2 regions of the Pseudomonas sp. C9D1 genome follow, and region 1 is predicted to be linked to the other one. Evidence: predicted binding sites of a transcription regulator. Region 1 holds the regulator's gene; the other holds the start of a gene.
What was found. The regulator LexA, encoded in region 1, represses DNA repair genes until DNA is damaged. The targets are predictions, from matches to a motif close to CTGTNTNNNNANACAG.
Positions count from the first base shown of each region.

Region 2: a site for LexA is predicted at 1,445-1,460, ahead of imuA (translesion DNA synthesis-associated protein ImuA). Genes of this name have one in related genera too.

Region 1 is NZ_JBSZIE010000001.1:1,322,933-1,328,103, reverse strand. Features, by position in the region: gene ACXI0U_RS06175 (L,D-transpeptidase) at 1-246, opposite strand, end outside; gene ACXI0U_RS06170 (TetR/AcrR family transcriptional regulator) at 291-998, opposite strand; gene lexA (transcriptional repressor LexA) at 1,239-1,847, shown strand; gene sulA (SOS-induced cell division inhibitor SulA) at 1,859-2,320, shown strand; gene ACXI0U_RS06155 (hypothetical protein) at 2,420-2,653, opposite strand; gene ACXI0U_RS06150 (DUF6586 family protein) at 2,725-3,243, opposite strand; partial or broken gene topA (type I DNA topoisomerase) at 3,313-5,171, opposite strand, start outside.
Region 2 is NZ_JBSZIE010000002.1:317,128-322,298, forward strand. Features, by position in the region: gene ACXI0U_RS09790 (Y-family DNA polymerase) at 1-755, opposite strand, end outside; gene imuA (translesion DNA synthesis-associated protein ImuA) at 757-1,368, opposite strand; gene ACXI0U_RS09800 (GGDEF domain-containing protein) at 1,631-2,671, shown strand; gene ACXI0U_RS09805 (methyl-accepting chemotaxis protein) at 2,856-3,869, shown strand; gene ACXI0U_RS09810 (response regulator) at 3,884-4,249, shown strand; gene ACXI0U_RS09815 (STAS domain-containing protein) at 4,251-4,577, shown strand; gene ACXI0U_RS09820 (chemotaxis protein CheA) at 4,592-5,171, shown strand, end outside.

The DNA of each region.
Region 1 (5,171 bases):
ATGCAGATCCGGCGTCCAGGTCTCGCCGGTCCAACGCCTGCCACGCAGTACAGCCCCTTGCGGCAACCCCTCACCGATCTTCGCGCGCACCTGGTGAAGGCCGCGCGGGGTGCAATTGGAGCCACTGAGTTCACCGGCGCCATTGAGCGCGGTGGAGACGGGAAGGCGCAGCACCAGACGCTCTCCGGCAAAGCCGTAGAGGCGCTGGTCAGCGATGGAGACATGGAGTAGATCGAGGTCGGACATGGGGCGCTAGCTTAGCCGATCCCCATGGCCTCGCCCACCGGCGATCAAGCCTTGGCGGGCGTACTCGGGGACTTGCTACGCGGCTTGAGCACCGCTTTGGAAAGGGTCTCGTCGGACAAGCCGGTATCCGCGCGCATGCCGGCCGCGAGGAACGGCACCATCAGGCGCATCACCTGTTCGATGGACGTATTCACGCCGAAATCGGTTTCGGCCATCGCGCGCAGCGCCTTGATGCCGGACATGCTGAACGCCGCAGCCCCGAGCATGAAGTGCACCCGCCAGAACAGCTCCAGCGGCGGCACCTTGGGGGCCGACTCATTGACCAGCAGCATGTAGCGGCGGAAGACCTTGCCGTACACCTCTTCGAGGTACTTGCGCAGGTGCCCCTGGCTCTGGCTGAAGGCCAGGCCCAGCAAACGCATGAAAATGGACAGGTCGTTACCGCTGCGCGGCTTCACCGCCAGCGCCTGCTCGACCAGCATTTCCAGGAGTTCTTCGAGGGTCGCGCGCGCTTCGGTCTTCGCCTGCCGGCGATCGAGCTCGCGCTCCAGGCTCTGGCAGAAAGGCCCCAGGAAGCGCGAGAACACCGCCTGGATAAGCGCCTTTTTCGAGCCGAAGTGATAGTTCACAGCAGCCAGGTTCACACCCGCCTTGCTGGTGATCAAACGCAACGAAGTCTCGGCGAAGCCTTTCTCCGCGAACAGCTGTTCCGCTGCATCAAGAATGCGTTCGACGGTTTCCGACTGGGCCATGGCTCCTCCGCCTGACAAACACTTGTTTGAAACATACGTTTCAGGCCGCTGGCTTGTCAAGCCGCATACACCATCTTCTGACGCTCCGGTCACGGCTCGCAGGCGACATATTCCCGCAAGACAGCGGGCAAGTCACTAGAGCTCAATGGCCGCCCGGCAGAGGATGCAGAGAACACTTGTTGCCAAGCGATGATCACTGTATATAATTCCAGTCACTGTATAAAAAGACAGAGCGCCGACATGCTGAAACTCACGCCCCGCCAAGCCGAGATCCTCGCCTTCATCAAGCGCTGCATAGAAGACAACGGCTATCCGCCCACCCGCGCGGAGATCGCCCAGGAACTGGGCTTCAAATCGCCCAACGCCGCTGAAGAACACCTCAAGGCGCTGGCCCGCAAGGGCGCCATCGAGATGACACCCGGCGCCTCCCGAGGCATCCGCATTCCTGGCTTCGAGCCCAGCACCGAGGAAGAAGGCCTGCCCATCATTGGCCGCGTAGCCGCTGGCGCTCCCATCCTCGCCCAACAGAACATCGAGGAATCCTGCCGCATCAACCCGGAGTTCTTCCATCCCCGCGCCGACTATCTGTTGCGCGTACGCGGCATGAGCATGAAGGACATCGGCATCCATGACGGCGACTTGTTGGCCGTGCACACCACGCGTGAAGTTCGCAACGGCCAGATAGTCGTCGCGCGCCTGGATGACGAAGTCACCGTGAAGCGCTTCAAGCGCGAAGGCGACAAGGTCTGGCTGATCGCCGAGAACCCGGATTTCGCACCGATCGAGGTGAACCTGCAGGAGCAGGACCTGGTCATCGAAGGCTTGAGCGTCGGCGTCATCCGCCGCTGATAGGAGGCGTCATGCAGTTCCCTCAATCGTTTGGCCGAACCCAACTGCCGCTATTCCACGACGCCATTGTCGCCAACCCGGCGCCCCTGGCACTGGAGCCGCAATGGGAAGAGGAGCCCGAAGCCTTCAGTGAGCTTTCGCTGAGCGGAGCTGCCGGGCACTGCCGCCACTTGCTCGCCCCCATCCTGCGGGAGCTCAGCCAGGAACAGGATGCCCGCTGGCTGACGCTGATCGGTGCGCCCGCCAGCCTGACACAGGCCTGGTTGCGGGATGCCGGACTGAATCGGGAGCGCATCCTGCTTCTCGACCCAAGGGGAGAACGCAGCGCGCTGGAACTGGCTTGCGAAGCCCTGAGGCTGGGCCGCAGCCATACGGTCGTCAGCTGGCTGCCGCTGAACCGCATCGAAAAGCAGGCGCTCGCACACGCCGCACGCCAGGGTGGCGCGCAAAGCCTGAATATCCGACTGGGATAAGAGACCGTTACCCGTAAACAGGCCATGTAGCCGCAACGGGTTGGTAACACGGGTGAGGAATAATCGGTTCCAGCGAGCGGGAGCCGACAGAGCGTCCCGTCAGTGCAGGACGCGCGGGCCTTCTTCGTGGTCCACTTCGCCTTCAGCCAGGCGGCCGGCCATCTGCACGCCCACATTGAGCATGGCCTTGGCGACTTCCAGGTGATGCCCCTGCAGGAATGCCTTGGCGTCAGAAGAGAAGTCCAGCGTCACCAACGCCTCCTCGTCTTCCGCGCGGCGCAGGATGATGCGGCCGTCGGGCAGCTCGACTATTTCCAGAAAGGACGTTGGCATGGGGTCATCTCTCCACTAAAGGTGGGCATTGTACCAGCCGGCTGACGGGCCACCCTAGCCCATCGATCAACTCAGCACTCCGACAGCGCCTCGCGGAAACGCAATGCCAGGTTTTTCAGGTGTTGCCGCCACTCTTCCAGGGTTGCCCGGGACAGGGCCGGCGGCTCGTCATCGACGCTCACCGCTTCTATCAAAGGCAACGTCGGATCGACCTTGGCCTTCTTCGGCGCCTGGGGCGGCAGGAACAGCGCGCCATAGGCGACCAGCAGCTCGGCAAGCCAGGTTTCCTGTTGCTGGGCCAGTTCCACCAGCTCCGATAGTTCAGGGCTCGGCGCAGCAGCCAGCACGTCAGCAGTGAGCAGCATCTCGGGGCGCGGTGCATTGGCCTCGGGCAGGCGGTAGTAGCCCGCGATCTCGTGGCAAAGCCCGAGCAAGGCACCATACAGGTGGAAGAGCGCCGCTTCGCGCTCCGCCTGGACCAGCGCCTGGGCATTCATCGCCCTGCCCTCTTCCGCCTTGCGCCAGGATTCGAGCGCCAGGCCGGCGAAATAGAGCTTCTGGTTGGTACGGGTATAGAGTTCATGCGCCATGGCGGCCACTCCGTCGCAAAATCGGTTGGCTAGTATGCGCGCCAGGCTACCCCGGCGCGCAACAGTCCATCAGCGCTTGTCTTCGACCTTCCACTTGCCGCCGTCGAAGAAGGCGCGCCAACCGGTAGGCTTGCCGTCCACTTCCGATTGCACGTACTGCTCCTTGGTCTTGCGACTGAAGCGGATCACTGCCGGACGGCCATCCGGGTCCTTGGCAGGTGCGCTGAGCAGGAAGTGGTATTTGGGATCGAGTTCTTCCTTGTGCGGAATCAGCTCGAGCACCAGGGGCGCACGGGTTTCGCGATTCTTGGGGAACTGGCTGGCGGCTAGGAACAGGCCCGAAGCGCCATCGCGCAGCACGTAGGTGTCGTCCACCTTCTCGCACTTGAGCTCCGGCATCTTGATCGGGTCGATCTTCGGCGGTGCAGCCTCGCCGCTCTTCAGCAGCTTGCGGGTGTTCTTGCACGTGGGATTGGTGCAACCGAAGAACTTGCCGAAACGACCGGTCTTCAGCTGCATCTCGCTGCCACACTTGTCGCATTCCAGGCTCGGGCCTTCATAGCCCTTGATGCGGTACTGGCCCTGTTCGATCTCGTAGCCAACGCAATCCGGGTTGTTGCCGCAGATGTGCAGCTTGCGGGTCTCGTCCAGCAGGTAGGCATCCATCGCGGTGCTGCAGATGGGGCAACGGTGCTTGCCAAGCAGTACGCGGGACTCCGACTCACCCTCGTCGTCCGCGGCGATTTCGTCGCCCGGAACCAGGTTGATGGTGGCCTTGCAGCGCTCTTTCGGCGGCAGGCTGTAGCCCGAGCAGCCGAGGAACACACCCGTGGATGCAGTGCGGATCATCATCGGCCGGCCGCATTCGCGGCAGGCGATATCGGTCGGCGTCGGCTGGTTGGCGCGCATGCCACTGTCCGCGACCTCGGCCACTTCCAGCTTTTTCTTGAAGTCGCCGTAGAACTCGTCCAGCAGGTTCTTCCAGTCGCGCTCGCCCTGGGCGACATCGTCCAGGTTCTCTTCCATACCGGCGGTGAAGCCGTAGTCCATCAGGTCGGAGAAGCTTTCATTCAGGCGCTCGGTGACGATGTCGCCCATCTTCTCGGAATAGAAGCGGCGGTTGTGCACCGTGACGTAGCCGCGGTCCTGGATGGTGGAGATGATCGCCGCATAGGTGGACGGGCGACCGATGCCACGCTTTTCCAGCTCCTTGACCAGGCTGGCCTCGGAGAAGCGTGCCGGCGGCTTGGTGAAGTGCTGGCTGGGGTCGAGCTTCGATCAGCTTCAGGCCCTCGCCTTCCTTCATGTCCGGCAGCACGTCGTCTTCGCCCGGCTTGCTCTGTTGCGGCAGCACGCGGGTGTAACCGTCGAACTTGAGGATGCGGCCCTTGGCACGCAGCTCGAAATCACCGGCAGCCACGGCAACGGTGGTGGACAGGTATTCGGCCGGCGGCATCTGGCAGGCCACGAACTGGCGCCAGATCAGGTCGTACAGGCGCTCGGCGTCACGCTCCATGCCCGACAGCTGGGTCGGCTTGAGGTTGACGTCGGAAGGACGGATCGCCTCGTGCGCCTCCTGGGCGCCCTCCTTGCTCGAATAGAAGTTCGGCTTGGCCGGCAGGTACTTCTCGCCGAACTCACCCTCGATAAAGCCGCGCACCATGGTGACGGCGTCGGCGGAGAGGTTGGTCGAGTCGGTACGCATATAGGTGATGTAGCCCGCCTCGTAGAGACGCTGGGCCATCATCATGGTCTTCTTCACCCCGAAGCCCAGGCGGTTGCTCGCAGCCTGCTGCAGGGTGGAGGTAATGAAGGGGGCGGACGGACGGCTCGAGGTCGGCTTGTCCTCGCGCTTCATGACGCTGTAGCTGGAGGACTTGAGCTTCTCCAGCGCGGCCATGGCCTGGGCTTCGTTCAGCGGCTTGAAG
Region 2 (5,171 bases), on a different contig from region 1:
GCCTGGTTGGATTCCACCTCGAAGTTCAGCTCGATACGGCCATTGAATTCATCCGGTGGCAGGTAGCAGTCCAGGACCACGGCACGGCTGCCCTGCAGTTCGTCCAGGTGCTGCAGCACCCGTGCAGGAAAGCGCTTGGCCAGGGTGTCGCGCGGCAGCGTCATCACCTGTTTCAGGCGGCGCAACCCCATGCGCCCCAGGGCCGTGGCCACCTCGGGCTCGAAGCCGGCACGCTCTACCGGGAGACGCTCCAGGGCCTCACGCAGGGCTGTGCCCTCCGCCACCGCCAGGCCGTCGTGGGCGTTGGCCAGGATGCGCGCCGCCACCGGGTTGGGGGCCGCGACGATGCGGTGGCGGAAGCCCAGCGCCGTCAGCTCTTCGCGCAGGCGTGCTTCGAAACGCGGCCAGGGGCCGAACAGGCCGAGGCTGGAGGCGATCTCCACCAGCAGCACACGGGGGTAGCGCAGGCTCACATGGGAACTGAAGCCGTAGCCCCAGGCAGCGAGAAAGCGCTGCCAGTGCTCGATCTCCGCGGCGTTGTACTCGGCCTGGGCGAAATCGCGGGTCAGGGCGTGGGCAGCGGTCAGGCCCATGCCCGCGCGCAGGCCCAGGGCCCGGGCGGCTGGGTTCACCGCCTGCAGCACGCGGCGCTGGGGCGTACCGGTGAGCAGCGCAAGGGGCGCCTCAGGGTCGTCGCGGCGGCGCAGCACGGCGTCCAGGGCCAGCTGCGGCAGGAGGATGCAGGCCCAGCGCATGTCAGTGCCCCGCCAGGGCCAGGCTGGCGGCCGGCGCCAGGCCACCCCGGCACTTGAGCACCCGCACCCGGCCGGGGCCGTCGAAGGCCAGACGCAGGGCCGCCGGCGAGGGGTTGTGCGCCTCTTGCTGGGGGCGATAGGCGAAGGCCAGGGTCTGCCCGGTTTCCGCCGCCACCTGCAGCCGGCGCAGGGCGCGGTCATCCACCTGGCGTGGCCAGCAGAGCACTGCGCCGCAGCTGCCCGAGCGCAGGCATTGCTCGGCGGCCCAAAGCCCATCGCGGCCCTCGGCCTCGATCAGCACCAGCCAGCGCAGGTCCACCCCGGCGGCCTGCCAGGCCTGGGGATACGGCAGGTACGGCGCGCCCACCAGGGCCACGCGCTCGGCGCTGGCGGTGAGGCGCGCCAGGGTCGGCCAGAGCAATTGCAGCTCACCCAGGCCAGTGCCCGGCACGAGGATTTCGCTGAGCGCGGACTCCGGCCACCCGCCCGCCGGCAATGCCGCATCCAGGGCCGCATGCCCGGTGGGCTGGGCACCGCTCGGCTGGGTGCTGGCCTGGCCTTTCCAGACCCGGCGCTCGTCCAGCAGCGCATCGAGGGCGACCACGGCGCCCATCAGGCGTCGCTCCGGCTGGAAGCGCCCGTTACGGCAGGGGGAAAGGAGGCAGGCATGGAGGGCTCGGCATGAATAACTGTATTTATATACAGTAATCCAGTCCTATTCCTACGGCAATGCACGCCACTTGCCGTAGGACGGGCGGCCTGCCCCTGGCGCGAATGCCCTGTACAAAAAGTGAGCGGAACCGGAGGAAAGGCTAACGGGGCGCCAATGCCTTGGGATAGCCTAGGCGCTCACGGCATGCAGGATGAGCCCGTCGATGCAGCAGCCCCACGAAAGCGCCACCGGCCTCGAAGACGCCGACCAGCGAGCCCTGGTGCGGCTGATCTTCAGCTCCACCGCCCTGACCCTGGCCTGCTTCTCCGTGCTGCAGTTCATCGCCGGCAACCTCGTCCTGTCCTTCCTGGAAATGGCCACCGCGATCCTGCTCGGCTGGGCCTGCCAGCGCATCCGCCACGTCCAGGTCCTCACGCCCTGGCTCTATGCCTATCTGCTGCCCACCTTCAGCTTCCTCATCTACATCATCGTCATGCCCGACGCCTCGCCCACGGCCTTCGTCTGGATCTACCTGATCCCGGTGCTCTCCTACCTGTTGCTGGGCAAGCTGCGTGGCTTTCTCCTGGCCATGCCCTATCTGGCCGTGGCGGTCATCGCCTACCTGCTGCGCTTCCCCCCGGCAGCCGATGCCAGGGGTCTGATCGACCTGGGCAACGCCATGCTCTGCGGGCTGCTGATCATGGCCTTCGTGCACATCTACGAGGCCCGCCGTGCAGTGGCCCACGCCCAGTTGCGGCGTCTGGCCCACAGCGATGCGCTGACCGGCGTCGCCAGCCGCGACTTCTTCCAGCGTGCGTTGGAGCGCAGCATCGAGGAGGCCAAACGGGGCGGTCTCAGCCTGGTGCTGGTGGTGCTGGACGTGGACGATTTCAAGCAGGTCAACGATCGCTGGGGCCACGATGCCGGTGACCAGGCCCTGCGGCACATCTGCCAGCGCCTGCAGCAACGCTTGCGCGCCACCGACCTGATCGGCCGCCTGGGCGGCGAGGAGTTCGGCCTGCTGCTGCGCGAAACCCGCCGCGACGCCGCCGCGCACCTGGTCGAGGCGCTGCGCCTCGACCTGCAACAGTCGCCCCTGCACTACGGCGAACAGCTCATCCCCCTCTCCGCCACCTTCGGCCTGGCCGAATGGCAGGTCGACGGCCACAGCGGCGACGAGCTCTACCGCCGTGCCGACAAGCGCCTTTACCAAGGCAAGGCCCTGGGCCGCAACCGCTTGGTGATCAGCGACTGCGTGCCCTGATCGCCCGCGCCATTTCCGCTATGACCGGATTCCCCTAGACGCCCCTAGGGGCCACCCCGATTTCGACGAAGCGCTTCACCTCCTATGGTTCCGGGTATCCATCCACTACCGGGACCTTGCCGTGCTGGCCTATTCCGTTCTCTGGTTCGCCCTTCTCCTCGGCATCGCCGGCCTGGGGCTGGAGATGCCCTGGGTCGCGGGTGCCGGCATCGCCCTCGCCGCCGTCGCCGCCCTCCTCCTGCGCCCCCGCGCCCCGGTGGTGGTGGAAGCGGCGCCGGTGGATGTGGCCCCGCCGACCACCGATTGCCAGCCCCTGCTCAGCGCCGTGTTGCCCGCCTGGGAGCAGAACATCGGCCAGGTGCGCCAACTGGTCAGCGGCAATGTCAGCAAGCTGTTCGAGCGCTTCGCCAGCTTGGCCCAGCGCCTCGACCAGACCCTGCAACGCTCGGAAAGCGTGATCGGCGGCGCCGGGGTCACCGACAACCTGCGCCAGGCCCAGCAACGCCTGGACGAGGTCACCACCGCCTTCCACGGCGCCACCGCCCACAAGAACGAACTGCTGGCCACCATCGGCCACCTCAACAGCTACGCCAGCGAGCTGCAGAGCATGTCCAAGCACGTCCAGGACATCGCCAGCCAGACCAACCTGCTGGCCCTCAACGCCGCCATCGAGGCGGCCCGGGCCGGTGACTACGGGCGCGGCTTCTCGGTGGTGGCCGACGAGGTGCGCAAGCTCTCCAGCCTCTCCGCCGAAACCGGCCAGCGCATGGTCGAGAAGGTCGGCGAGATCAACCAGGCGATCCGCTCCACCGTCAGCGCCGCCGAGGAACTCTCGGTCAGCGAGGAGAACAACCTGCGCTACCTCGACCAGGTGGCCGGCGACATCATGCAGGGCCTCAGCGCCAACCTCGACGAGCTCACCGACACCTCCCGCGACCTGCAGCGCGACGCCCGCACCACCCAGGCGGACATCCAGGACATCATCGTCAGCCTGCAATTCCAGGACCGCTCCGACCAGATGCTCGACCACCTGCAAGGCGACCTGGAGCGCCTGCAACGTGCCCTGCGCGAGCAGGACCCGATCCTCGGCCAGCCGCAGCGCTGGCTCACCGAACTGCGCCGGCAGTTCACCACGGACGAAGAGCGCACCGGCCGCCACGGCCAGCCTGCGCAGAACAGCGAAGTCACCTTTTTCTGATCATTGGAGGCCCCATGGCCAAGACCATCCTGATAGTCGACGACTCCTCGTCGATGCGCCAACTGGTGAAAATGACCCTCGGCGGCGCCGGCCACCAGGTCATCGAAGCTGTCGACGGGCGTGATGCCCTGACCAAGCTCAACGGCCAGAAGATCAACCTGATCATCAGCGACGTGAACATGCCCAACCTCGACGGCATCGGCCTGGTCAAGGAAATCAAGGCCCACAAGGACTACCGCTTCACCCCCATCGTCATGCTCACCACCGAAAGCGAGCAGAGCAAGAAGGCCGAAGGCCAGGCCGCCGGTGCGCGCGCCTGGATCGTCAAACCCTTCCAGCCGCAGCAACTGCTGGCGGCCGTCGAAAAGCTGGTGGGCTGAGATGTTCGGCATCGCCTTCGACACCGCCGCCACCCCGGCCCAGCTCGCCCTGAGCGGCAGCCTGACCATCTACGAGGTGGCCCAGGCCCACGGCGAGCTGCTGGCCCTGCTGGCGGCCAATGCGCGGGTCGAGGCCTGGCGCCTGGACCTCGCCGAGCTGGAAGAACTGGACAGCGCCGGCGTGCAGCTGCTCCTCGGCCTGCGCCGGCAACTGGTGCTGGCCGGCAACACGGTCGAAGTGGTGAACCTGCAAGGCGCCGCGCTGGAAATCGTCAGCCTGCTGCGCCTGGACGTGCTGCTGCCCGGTGAGCAACCGGCCGCGGCCTGAACGGAGGCGCCCCCATGCTCAATGGCGAACAGTGGAGCCAGCTGCTGCTGGGCTTCATCGAGGAAGCCCGCGACCTCGGCAAGCAGGCCGAGGAGTACCTGCTGCAGCTGGACCAGCAGCCCGAGGACGCGGCGGCCATCAACGGCCTGTTCCGCGCCATGCACACCCTCAAGGGCTCGGCCGGGCTGTTCTCCCTCACGCCCCTGGTGAGCTTCACCCACCACCTGGAAAACCTGCTCATGGCAGTGCGCGACGGCCAGCGCGCGCTCGACCCGTCGCTGGTCTCGCTGATGCTGCGCTGCCTCGACGAAATCGTCTCGATGATCGCCCTCATCGACCCGGAAACCGGCGAGCTGCCGGTGGACGAACAACACCAGACCGAACTGCTCGCCGCCCTCGCCGCCCACCTGGGCACGGCCGCGCCGGCGGCCAAGGTGCCGGGTGAAACGATGCCGTCGGCCGATGGCAACGTCGCCGAAGACGGCGCCTGGCACATCTCCCTGCGCTTCCATGCCGACCTGCTGCGCAACGGTTTCGACCCCATCGCCTTCGTCCAGTACCTGAGCCGCCTAGGCGATGTGCTCAACCTCCAGG